4 regions of the Lysinibacillus sp. A4 genome follow, and region 3 is predicted to be linked to each of the others. Evidence: riboswitches for the same ligand, from Rfam matches in the RefSeq annotation. Region 3 holds a riboswitch; each other region holds the start of a gene.
The links. A riboswitch is a leader RNA that binds a small molecule or an ion and turns the genes downstream of it on or off. The one in region 3 is predicted to bind S-adenosylmethionine.
Positions count from the first base shown of each region.

Region 1: it holds a riboswitch for S-adenosylmethionine, as region 3 does, so the genes downstream of both, metA (homoserine O-acetyltransferase MetA) here and NY607_RS20285 (methionine ABC transporter ATP-binding protein) in region 3, are expected to answer to the same signal.
Region 2: it holds a riboswitch for S-adenosylmethionine, as region 3 does, so the genes downstream of both, metK (methionine adenosyltransferase) here and NY607_RS20285 (methionine ABC transporter ATP-binding protein) in region 3, are expected to answer to the same signal.
Region 4: it holds a riboswitch for S-adenosylmethionine, as region 3 does, so the genes downstream of both, NY607_RS16015 (cyclase family protein) here and NY607_RS20285 (methionine ABC transporter ATP-binding protein) in region 3, are expected to answer to the same signal.

Region 1 is NZ_JANWTB010000004.1:65,042-68,152, forward strand. Features, by position in the region: gene NY607_RS08825 (GerAB/ArcD/ProY family transporter) at 1-885, shown strand, start outside; gene metA (homoserine O-acetyltransferase MetA) at 925-1,860, opposite strand; SAM riboswitch class I at 1,984-2,095, opposite strand; gene NY607_RS08835 (nucleotide excision repair endonuclease) at 2,299-2,670, shown strand; gene NY607_RS08840 (hypothetical protein) at 2,725-3,111, opposite strand.
Region 2 is NZ_JANWTB010000003.1:579,140-582,250, forward strand. Features, by position in the region: gene metK (methionine adenosyltransferase) at 23-1,219, opposite strand; SAM riboswitch class I at 1,478-1,596, opposite strand; gene pckA (phosphoenolpyruvate carboxykinase (ATP)) at 1,986-3,111, shown strand, end outside.
Region 3 is NZ_JANWTB010000012.1:69,444-72,554, forward strand. Features, by position in the region: gene NY607_RS20280 (methionine ABC transporter permease) at 66-734, opposite strand; gene NY607_RS20285 (methionine ABC transporter ATP-binding protein) at 724-1,752, opposite strand; SAM riboswitch class I at 1,835-1,938, opposite strand; gene NY607_RS20290 (thioredoxin family protein) at 1,995-2,306, opposite strand; gene NY607_RS20295 (toprim domain-containing protein) at 2,321-2,662, opposite strand; gene gcvH (glycine cleavage system protein GcvH) at 2,754-3,111, opposite strand, start outside.
Region 4 is NZ_JANWTB010000007.1:200,858-203,968, reverse strand. Features, by position in the region: gene NY607_RS16025 (Cof-type HAD-IIB family hydrolase) at 1-123, shown strand, start outside; gene NY607_RS16020 (DedA family protein) at 185-781, shown strand; gene NY607_RS16015 (cyclase family protein) at 812-1,549, opposite strand; SAM riboswitch class I at 1,639-1,744, opposite strand; gene NY607_RS16010 (YuzC family spore coat inner layer protein) at 1,826-2,230, opposite strand; gene NY607_RS16005 (helix-turn-helix domain-containing protein) at 2,345-3,111, opposite strand, start outside.

The sequences.
Region 1 (3,111 bases), on a different contig from region 3:
TTCCTGATTATGACCTTTCTTTCGGCTGGAGAATTACTTTATTTTATCGGTATTTTCATGAAAACGGAAGTTATGCCAGAGACACCGACATTAGCATTTGCCCTACTGTTCAGTATCCTTATTATGTATGCCGCTTATTTAGGGATTGAGACCTTTGCCCGTTCGGCAGAAATCCTCTTCCCATTGTTTATCTTTATTTTTATTTTTTTCGTCATTAGTATTACCCCTCAAATTACATTTGAGAATATTCAGCCTCTACTAGAAGCGACCAAAGCATCTATGTTTTATAGTATTGCACGCTTTATGAGTATCTTTTCCTTTCCATTAATTGTATTATTGATGCTCTATCCTACTGGCGTCAATGTACAGCCGTCTGCACAGAAAGGGCTATATATTGGGGCAATCCTTGGCGGAATCGTCTTAGTTACGTTGATTGTCCTATCAATTCTTGTATTAGGTCCTGAAAACACTGCATCAAGGACATTTCCTAGCTATGCCTTAGCGCAAAGAATATCTATAGGGAATTTTTTACAGCGCATTGAAATCATTATGGCATTTATGTGGATTACGTCTATATATATTCGTACATTTATGTATTTCTATACGACCGTTGTTGGCCTCGCACAAATTTTGAAGATTAAGGATCATCGTCCGCTTATTATACCGATGGGTATAATTGTCATTGGACTTTCTCAAATTGTTCATCCAGATATTGTGCATTCTACTAATTATAATAATGAAATTTGGCCAATTTTTTCCTTTATTTTCACCATTTTATTACCCATACTTTTGCTGATTGTAGTAGTTATTCGCAATCGTAAATCCAAGGCTCAAAATAACGAAACACCTCAGCAGGAAACAGAAAATGACAATCAAAAAGTCTAATTTCTTCTAAGCTAGAAAAGAAATTAGACTTTTTATTAATTAAATATGATATTCGATTTCATCTACAAAATCCCATTCATATGGTGTTTCTTGGTAAACATAGTAGTTCAACCAGTTAGAGAATAATAGATGCGTATGGGCACGCCATGTATTCATCGGCACTTGTGTCGGATCGTCATTCGGGAAGTAGTTTACAGGAACGGCGATATCTATGCCCTTCGCCACATCGCGACTATATTCATCGGCTAGCGTTGTCGCATCATACTCTAGATGCCCCGTAATCATAATATTTTTATTATCTTTTGATTGTACAATAAATACCCCAGCATCCTCTGAATAGGATAATAATCGTAGATCTGGATGATTGCGAACCTCGTCAATCGAAACAGATGTATAGCGTGAATGGGGCGCAGTAAATAAATCACTAAAGCCACGTACCAAATCTACAGTTAAATCTGTAATCACATGGGAATAGACGCCTGAGCATTTAGCAGAAAGCTCAACCTTCCCAATGCCATAATGATGATACAATGCAGCCTGTGCCCCCCAACATATATGTAGCACGGATGTCACATTCTTTTTAGACCAATCCATAATTTCTGAAATTTCCTGCCAATAGTTGACCTCTTCAAAAGCCATTTTTTCTACTGGCGCACCAGTTATAATCATACCATCATAGCGTCGGTGTCGAATCTGATTGAACGTTGTGTAGAAAAGCTGCAAATGGGATTTACTCACATTTTTAGACTCGTGTGTGGCTGTATTCAAAAAGGTAATATTGACTTGTAATGGTGTATTCCCCAATAAACGTAATAATTGGAGCTCTGTTTTTTCTTTTTCAGGCATTAAATTTAATATTAATATATTTAATGGACGGATTTGCTGTGTTTTCGCACGATCTTCTTCCATGACGAAGATTTTTTCCTCACGTAAATGTTCTCCAGCTGGTAAATTTTTCGGAATATTAATTGGCATCTTGCTTTCCCCTCTCTATAATCACTCTCTTTTAGCAAATCTTGCTTGCGTAGGATGCAACGAAATTAAAAAATCCTCCTCATTCCATACGAGATAGAATGAGAAGGATTTTTTTCACGTCCACTCTTATCTCTCAAAGGAAAAAATCCTTTGCTGGAATTAGCACCTTTCTAACAATTGTTAGAGGTTGCTGAAGCGTCATCGGGCCAAATCCCTCAGCTTCTCTTGATAAGATTATTTAATTATCTTGAATTGTAACACGAACTAGTTAGAATATCAATAATTCATAGAATATTTTGTGATTCACGCGCATGTTTCTCGGTCATTTGATGTACACTAAGCTTGCTATCTGTGGGGTTTCTACATTTAAAATTTATGGTAAACATGCCGTAATTATGTTACCATATACTTTTAGTAAGAGAGAGGAACGTGAATAGTTTGATTAAAATTGAATTTCCAAAACCAGATCTAGTAATCCGTCAACGTGAACAAGATTTAAAACCAGGTGATGTGCCGATCACACCTTACTTTGGTTTTATTGACTTCCATAAAATCACACGAGATAAAGGCGGCATTTTCTTATTCTATAATGACAAGAATGAGCTATTGTTTGTTGGGAAAGCACGTAAAATTCGTCAACGTATTAAAAAACATTTCGAGGATAATGTATCTCCGATGAAAAACCATCGTGATGAAGTGTTCAAAATTGAAGTCTATGAAGTAGAAGATCCAATGGAACGTGAAATTTACGAAACATATGCGATTAATACTTTCCGCTCTAAATATAACGTAGACAAAGTCTTTTATTAGACATCACGTAAAGAAACCGAAATCTCATTTCTAAAGGGATTTCGGTTTCTTTTATCACATAATGGTCATACGATCAATTGGCGTACTCTGACCGTTAATTCGCAAATCAATGGTATCCAGCTCAGGATTCTTGACGGTGACTTTAAAAACATAGGGTTGAGCCTCTTTCCTTTGATCGCTGCCTTCTTCTAACTGGATAATAAGCCTATTTCCCTCAGCTGTAATACTTGCCAATACATTCCCTTTTGAATAATAAACAAGGTAATATGGAGCATCCTTTTCATGCAATAGTTGTATTCTGTCATTAGAAACGATATTTTTTTGGACATTATCTGGGACAACCGTTAGCTCATGAATCGTTGGTGGATCGGTAGGTGGTGTAGCATTACAGGCTCCTAGCATTAGTAGGCTTATTAAACCTAGCAACACGAATTTTTTCAA
Region 2 (3,111 bases), on a different contig from region 3:
TTCATTACTTTAGTTCAATAGTTTATAAACGTGCTTTTTCTCGTAGCGCGTCTGCTTTATCAATTTGCTCCCATGGTACATTTAAATCTGTACGACCAAAATGTCCATACGCAGCAGTTTGTTTATAAATTGGACGACGAAGATCAAGCATTTTAATGATACCTGCTGGGCGTAGATCGAATAGCTCGCGTACCCATTCAACGATTTCGCTTTCTTTCACTCTACCTGTGCCAAATGTATCGACAGCAATGGAAACAGGCTGAGCAACGCCAATCGCATAGGCAAGTTGCACTTCAGCACGCTCTGCTAAGCCAGCTGCTACGATGTTTTTCGCTACATAACGTGCTGCATATGCCGCCGAACGGTCTACCTTGGTTGCATCCTTACCTGAGAAGGCACCACCACCGTGACGTGCATAACCACCGTATGTATCAACAATGATTTTACGCCCTGTTAATCCAGCATCACCTTTTGGCCCACCAATTACAAAACGGCCAGTTGGATTGATGAAGTATTTCGTATTAGCATCTAATAATTCACTCGGTACAACTGGTGCAATAACAAATTCTTTTAAATCTGCTTGAATTTGTTCAAGTGTTGCTTCTTCATCATGCTGTGTTGAAATAACAATTGTATCCACGCGAACCGGTACATTATTGTCATCATATTCAATCGTTACTTGCGTTTTACCATCAGGACGCAAATAGGCAAGTTCCCCTGATTTACGTACTTCTGTTAAACGGCGTGCTAATTTGTGTGCCAAGCTAATTGGTAATGGCATTAGCTCTGGTGTTTCATTACATGCATAGCCAAACATTAAGCCTTGGTCACCAGCACCAATTGCTTCTATGTCAGCATCTGTCATAGAGCCTTCACGTGCCTCTAATGCCTGATCAACACCTTGGGCAATATCAGGTGATTGTTCGCCAATTGCCACAAGCACCGCTAAGTTCTCTGCATCAAAGCCATATTTACCTCGTGTATAGCCAATTTCAGCTACAGTGTCACGAACAATACCTTTAATATCCACATAAGTAGAAGTAGTAATTTCTCCTGCTACTAATACTAATCCTGTTGTTACAGTTGTTTCACACGCTACACGTGCATTTGGATCTTCTGCTAAAATAGCATCTAAAATGGCATCCGAGATTTGGTCACAAATCTTATCTGGATGTCCTTCTGTTACACTCTCTGATGTAAACAGTCGACGGTTTGTCATTTGGTTTTCCTCCTAAATACTCTTACAATAAGTAGTTGTGTATGAATACGGTACTCATTACCCATGTCAAGTCCGCTCCTAAGGATTGAACTCTCAAGCCGTTACTGCTGCTTTTAACACGAGGATTTCGAAAGATCCGTCATTATAATAAGGAAAGAACTACATATACTTACCTTTACATTGATTTTTAACAATAAAAAAATCCTTTTCTCACGTTACTTTACATGAGGAAAGGAATAATGACTGCGTAACCTTTCACTCTTATCGTTCAAGGGATGTTCCCTTGCATCAGGTTGGCACCAACGCATGTCGTGAAATAGTTCATGCAGGTTGCCGGGTTTCACAGGGCCTGACCCTCCACCAGCTCGGGATAAGAGTATCCGTTCAATCTCATGTTACTGAAAAGGTCGAACGTTGTCAAATATTTTCTTATGTATTACTGTATAGAAAGGAAAGAACTTATTACACAAAAACTTTTCATACTTGGATGATGATGTAAATAGAAGCAAATTAATCCCTACAACATACCTAGCTACTTGTGGTAACATATGTGTGGCTCAATTTTCGTGCCTAATTACAGTAGGATTGATGGTATTCTACTCGAAAAACATTATTTTTTGTCAGTTTATTGAAAAGTGGTAAAAACTCTAAAATAATTTCTTAATTAGTATAGATTATTTAAGCAATTGTGTTATACTATTTTTGAAATTAAGAAAAAATCCCTCTAAATCAAGGGAATACTATAAAAAAGGATGGTATTTAATCGATGAATTCAGTAGAAATTGCAAACGAACTGAAGGAATTATTAAACGGCGGTAACATTAATGTTCAACTTTCAGTACCACAATTAGCAGAAAAAGCTACATCTCGTGGTGAAGCAATGTTAACAGTAGATGGCGCAGTTCGTGCAGAAACTGGCAAATACACTGGTCGTTCACCTAAAGATAAATATACGGTAGAAGAAGAAAGCACAAAAGATCAAATTGACTGGGGTAAAGTCAACCAACCGATTTCTTCTGAAGTGTTCGATAACCTATATGTAAAAGTAATAAAATATTTAAAAGAACGTGACGAGTTATTCGTATTCAAAGGCTTTGCAGGTGCTGACAAAGATTCACAATTAAGCATTCAAGTTATTAATGAATACGCATGGCACAATCTTTTTGCTCATCAATTATTTATCCGTCCAACAGCAGATGAATTAGCTTCTCATGTTGCTGACTTCACTGTCATCTCAGCTCCTAACTTTAAAGCAGATCCTGCGGTTGATGGTACTGCTTCTGAAACATTCATCATCGTATCACTTGAAAAGAAAATTATTTTAATTGGTGGTACAGAATATGCTGGTGAAATGAAAAAATCTATCTTTGGTATCATGAACTACTTATTACCACAACAAGGTATTCTTTCAATGCACTGCTCAGCAAACGTTGGTGAAGCTGGCGATGTAGCGTTATTCTTCGGTCTATCTGGTACTGGTAAAACGACGTTATCAGCTGATCCTGATCGTAAGCTAATCGGTGACGATGAACACGGTTGGTCTGATAATGGTGTATTCAACATTGAGGGTGGCTGCTATGCAAAAACAATCAACCTTTCTGCTGAAAAAGAACCAGAAATCTACAATGCGATTCGCTTCGGCTCTGTATTAGAAAACGTAGCTGTTGATCCAGAAACGCGTATTTGTGACTATGATGACGGATCACTAACAGAAAATACTCGTGTAGCTTATCCAATCCAATACATCGAAAATATCGTTGATCCTTCTGTTGCAGGTCATCCAAAAACAATCATCTTCCTAACAGCTGATGCATTTGGTGTATTACCTCCAATCAGTAAATTAACTAAAGAACAAGCAATGTATCACTTCCTAAGCGGGTTCACTTCTAAAC
Region 3 (3,111 bases):
TGACACTCCCTTTTATTTGTTTTAAATATGTTAGCGGTAAAAACCGGAATAACCTCAATTTCGTGCTAGCGTTTATCAATTTTCTCAGTAATTAAATCACCAATCCATTGAATAATAAATACGACTACTAAGATCAAAATAGTTGCCATTAATGTCACATCTTGGCGATTTCGCTGGAAGCCGTCTAAGAAAGCTAAGTTACCAAGACCACCTGCACCAATAATTCCTGCCATCGCTGTATAACCTACAAGAGCAACAGCCGTTACGGTGATACCAGAAATCAAAGCTGGTAATGATTCAGGAACCAATACTTTCCAAATAATTGTAGAAGTTTTCGCTCCCATTGAACGAGCCGCTTCAATGACACCTTTATCAATTTCACGTAACGCAATTAATACCATACGAGCATAAAACGGTGCTGCACCGATAATTAAAGCAGGTAACGCCGCATTGGCACCACGAATTGTACCTAGTAACAACTTCGTAAATGGAATTAATAAAATAATTAATACGATAAATGGAATGGAACGGAAAATATTAACGAGTGATCCCGTTAAAAAGTTAACGATTTTATTTGCCCATAACTGATTGGGACTAGTTAAAAATAGAACAATACCAATGACTAACCCAAGAATAAATGTCACAACCGTTGATATAGCTGTCATGTATAAAGTTTCATACGTAGCTTGCCACATATTTTCCCAGTCTACATTCGGAAAGAGATTAGTTAGCATTTTCAATCACCTCCGTCTGTACTTCCACTGTATTTAAATAACGAAGGGCTTCAGTGACGTTTTTCTGAGAGCCATCAATTTGCACAATCAATGTACCATATGCACCATTTTTTGTTTGTGAAATATTTCCGTGAACAATACTTACTTCTACATCAAATTGTTTCACAAGATGTGAGATGACTGGCTGTTCTGTTTTTTCACCAACAAAAATAAGTTTGACAAGTTGTCCAGTTGGATAGTTTGTTTTAATTTGTGCTACCGTATCCTGTGTTTCCTTAGTGTCTGTAATTTGAGATACAAACTTCTTAGTAATAGCCGCCTGTGGGGCTTGGAAGACTTGCAATACCTCACCACGTTCCACAATTTCGCCTGCCTCCATCACTGCTACACGATGACAAATTTTGCGAATGACATGCATTTCGTGGGTAATCAGGACGATAGTTAAGCCTAAGCGTTCATTTATATCAACGAGTAAATCAAGAATAGCATCCGTTGTTTCAGGATCGAGTGCCGATGTCGCCTCATCACATAGTAAAACCTCTGGATTATTCGCTAATGCGCGTGCAATTCCTACACGCTGCTTTTGTCCACCAGAAAGCTGGGATGGATATGCCTTATCGCGCCCTTCTAAGCCTACAAGGGCAATTAATTCCTTCACACGTGCTTCACGTTGAGCCTTTGGGAAGCCTGCGATTTCTAAAGGGAATGCAATATTTTCGGCAACTGTTCTAGACCAAAGTAAATTGAAATGCTGGAAAATCATACTTACCTTTTGTCTAGCCGCTCTAAGCTTTTGCCCTTTTATCGATGAAAATTCTTGATTGTTCACCGTTACTGTTCCTGCTGTCGGTTTCTCTAAACCGTTTAATAAACGAATCATGGTACTTTTACCAGCACCACTATAGCCAATAATGCCAAAAATTTCACCTTTATTAATAGTAAGGTTGACGTCTTTGACTGCCGTTAATTCGCCATTTGCTGTTTTGTATTTCTTTGTAATATTTTGAAGCTGGATCATAGCGAATACTCCTTTTCTCATATAGAAAACCCCTTCACTCACAGACAAGTAGAAGGGGTCACGTATAATACGTTAAACCGTTCTCTCATCTTTCAAAGAAAAATCTTTGGGTGATTTGGCACCTTTTCACATTGTGATGGTTGCCGGGCTTCATAGGGCACTTCCCTCCGCCACTCTTCATAAGAGTTCGATATATTTAATGTTTTAGTAATATATTTGATACTTTACCACGCTAGTAAAGTTCAGTCAATTGATTTTTTTAACAATTCATATAAAAATGGTACGGATTGAAAAGCATAAATCTTTTCTGTCACTTTTCCGCCATCACTGATGAGTAGACATGGAACACTTTCAATTTGATGCTCATAAGCAATGTGTTCCAAAAAGTTGATATTTGCTTTACCAATTTGTAGCTGTGGCAGTAATTGTTCAATAATGGACATCATTTTAGATGCCACTGCACATGTTCCACACATCGGTGTATATAAATAAAATGCAGTTTTCTCTCCTGACTGTTTAGCCGCTTCCCACTGCTCTGTTGACCATTCTTCCATTTACTCACGCAACCTTACAAAATATATTCATTATGGATTGAAAAATGTGCTCGCAGTAAAATCATCGCTAGCACTTTTCTTGGTGTCGTTTCTACTTCCTTATATGTTGGCATTGTGCGCAGATGCTCAGCTTCTGGATAATGTCTGTCCATTAATGCACGTAGCTTATCGCCAGAAGTATCTGCATCAAAAAAAGTAAATAGCTCACAGCCCTCATAGGGATCCAGTAGTTCTTCTAATTGATGCACACCAATTGTACCATTCGTACATAGTATTGTAACATTCTCATTCAAAATAGGCTCAATTTGTAGCTTATCTGAGCGTCCTTCTACTATCAAGCATTTTCCCTCGAACATTACGCCACCTCCATTTAGAGATCCCCACTTATAAGTCATTATATAACAAAAAACGCCGGTAGTTTCCGACGTTTTTCGATTATAGCTTGTCTTATTCAGCGATCATTTCTTCGTATTGCTCTGCTGTCATTAGTTTCTCAACTTCTGATGCGTCAGCAGGCTCAACAACGATCATCCATGCTTTTTCATATGGTGATTCATTAACGAATTCTGGGCTATCTTCTAAATCTGCATTTACTTCCACTACAGTACCTGAGATTGGTGCATATAATTCAGAAACAGTTTTTACTGATTCTACGCTACCGAATGGATCATCTGTTTTGATTTCGTCGCCAACTTGTGGAAGCTCAACGAATACGATATCTCCTAATTCAGATTGTGCGAAGTGAGTAATACCAATACGTACTTTTCCATCTTCTACTTTTACCCATTCATGTTCTTCAGAGTAT
Region 4 (3,111 bases), on a different contig from region 3:
GTAGGAGTAGGAATTGCCATGGGAAATGGTAGTAAAGCTCTAAAAAGTGTTGCGAATTTTGTTACAAAGACATCTACGGATGGCGGTATCAATTTTGCTTTACGTCAGCTTCAAGTCATTTAGAGCGCTGAGGCTACACTATATATAGCAGGTAGATTTTAATAAATTTTAGGTGGGATGATTTATGGCACATCACGTGCAGTCTCTAATTGAACATTACGGATACTTTGGAATTATCGTGATTCTAATTGGAGGTATTGTAGGGGTGCCACTTCCTGATGAGGTGTTTCTAACTTATGTAGGCTATAGTGTTTACCGAGAAAGTCTTGAACATATTCCTGCTTTAGTCAGTGCAATGATTGGTGCGGTTGGAGGCATTACCTTAAGTTACTATATTGGTTATCGTTTTGGCTTACCGTTATTGCAGAAATATGGGCCTAAAATTCATATTACAGAGCAAAAAATTGACTTTACGAAAAAGATGTTTACAAAAATAGGACCTACCCTATTATTAATTGGCTATTTTATCCCCGGGGTACGTCATTTGACAGCGTATATTGCGGCTATTAATAATTATCCTTATAGAAAGTTTGCGCTTTTTGCCTATACAGGGGCATTTATCTGGACGTTCACATTTATATCATTAGGAAAGATGCTTGGAGAGAAATGGCGATTTGTTGGATACTATCTGACTCATTATAGTATCTATCTTATCCTTTTATTTATTGTAGGGATGCTCATTGTTTACTTTCTATTCAAAAAAAGAAATGGACAAACATAAAAGTCGGTATACGCTATACCGACTTTTAAGTTATGGCAAAATAGCAAATGAGCGCACAGGGAAGCCAGATGCTTTTTCTGGCTTAGGTACGATATTGAAGATGATAGCGCCTTTCGCAGGTAGCTTGTCCAAATTCGTCATTAGCTCAATTTGATAGGTGTCTTGGTCAAGTACAAAATATTCGCCATCTAGCTTGCCATTTTTACGAAAATCAGCAGCAGAGTCCGTATCGAAAGTTTCATGACCAATTGCGCTTACCTTGCGTTCTTTTAGTAAAAACTGTAAAGCTTCTAAACCCCAGCCAGGGATATGGTTATGTCCATCTGCATCCTTATTACTGAAAGCCTCTTTATCTGGCCAGCGCTTACTCCAATCTGTGCGTAATGCTACAAAAGTTCCTGCTTCAATTTCTCCATGCTTGTCCTCAAAATCAAGAATATCTTCAACACTTAATGAAAAATCATGGTTGCTCGCAGCCTCTTGTGATTTATCAATAACAACAAGGGGAAGAACAAGCTCTTTTAGTTCTAATTCTTCTAAGTAGCGAGTATCTCGCACAAAATGAATGGGTGGGTCGATATGTGTGCCATATTGACCAGGGAACGTGAATTGTTGAGCGAAGAAACCGTCCTTATGAGAAAATAACGTTTCAAATTTAGCGTCCTCAAACATAAAAAAATGTGGTGAATTAGGGCCGAATGTATGTGTTAAGTCAACCCACTGTTTCGATTTTAATAATTGCAATGCTTGTAAAAGTTCATTAGACATCGATTTCCCTGCTTTCTGTAAAAATAGTTGTAAATAAAAAGGAGTCCCCTAATAGAAGAGGACTCCTGCTGCAACAACGGTAGTTCTTCTTCTCATCTTCAAGGCTGATCATTTTGCCAATTGGAATTAGCACCATACTGTTAGCTGGTTGCTGAGACTTCATCGGGCCAATCCCTCCGTCTCTCTTGATAAGAAAAGTAATATAAGAATTTTCAGAAATAACAATACAAACACTTTAGCATAGTTTTTTATAGTTTACAAGTTCACTAGGAATTTTCACCAATTCAAATTTAAGGTGACTCCACAACAATCATTATCAATAAGACGTATTCTAAAACTGTCTGGTGTATAGTTTGTTTCAAATTTCATCTTAATGCCTGTTGATGTGATTAATTTTTCAACCTCTGTTTTATTTGAAAGTTGAGCAGCATTCATTAAATCATGTGCGAATTGTTGGGAGCTATCTATTTTATCCGTAAGTAATTGGGCTTGCTGCATCATTGCCTTTATCCGTGATGCTGAAGCTTTTAATTTGTGTGTATCGACAGGTGGAAAAGGATTATTGGTCGGCATTGCTAGATGTTGCGAAAAGGGTCTAATGGCAAAATGATTAGCGATAGGCGATGTTGGATAATGATAGGGATGCACAAAATACGGATAAGGATTGTAATACAAGGTCATTCCTCCTATCCTATAACTGATATCCTATCTTATGTAGCAAAACGGCTTTCGGTGTTATTAGCAGTGCAATGTTTGTCCTAATCATTTAAAAAGGAAGCTAAAGTAAGCTTCCTTTTAGCCAAGTACATTTAAGACATCATCAATTTTTTTACTATGTGATAAAATGCCATAATTCATCCATGTTAAAAAGTCTACTTCATAGACACAGTTGCTTTTAACGGCAGCTAGGTTTTTCCAAGTAGGAGTTTTTAAAATAGCACGTTCCTCATTTTCATAAATGGAATGTTGTTTATCAAAGGTAATAAATAAATGATCAGCATCTAATTGCAACAATTGAGCAAATGTCAGTTGTGCTTTACGTTGATTGTGCGGAATACTCCATACTAGTGAATGTGGCATTAAACCTAAGTCACGATATAAAATGGGGCCCGTATAGCCACATTCAGGACCCGCGTATAGAGTAATGCCAATGGCTGAAATACGGAGAAATGCTACACTTTGCCCATAAACAGATTTGCTAAGAATTCCTTTTGCTTGTTGTACTTTATCTTCATATTGTAGGATTACGTCTTGCATCAAGGAGGTTTTTCCTGTTAGATCTGCAATTTTAAATAAAGTAGATTGCCAATTCTCTCCAGGGTGTGAAAGATGGCAGACGGGGGCTACTTCATCTAAGTGCTGAAAGGATTCCCAACGCTCTACACCAGAATCTAACATAATTAAAGTTGGCTTATAGTAAAAGAGTCGATCCATTTCTCTATTTTGTACATCGATATCTGGCACTTTCTGTAGACCTAAATAGTCTTGTTTCCCCCATTTTGAATGACTGAATTGAGCAATTGGCGTAATCCCAAGCGCAACAAAGAAATCTTCTAAGAATG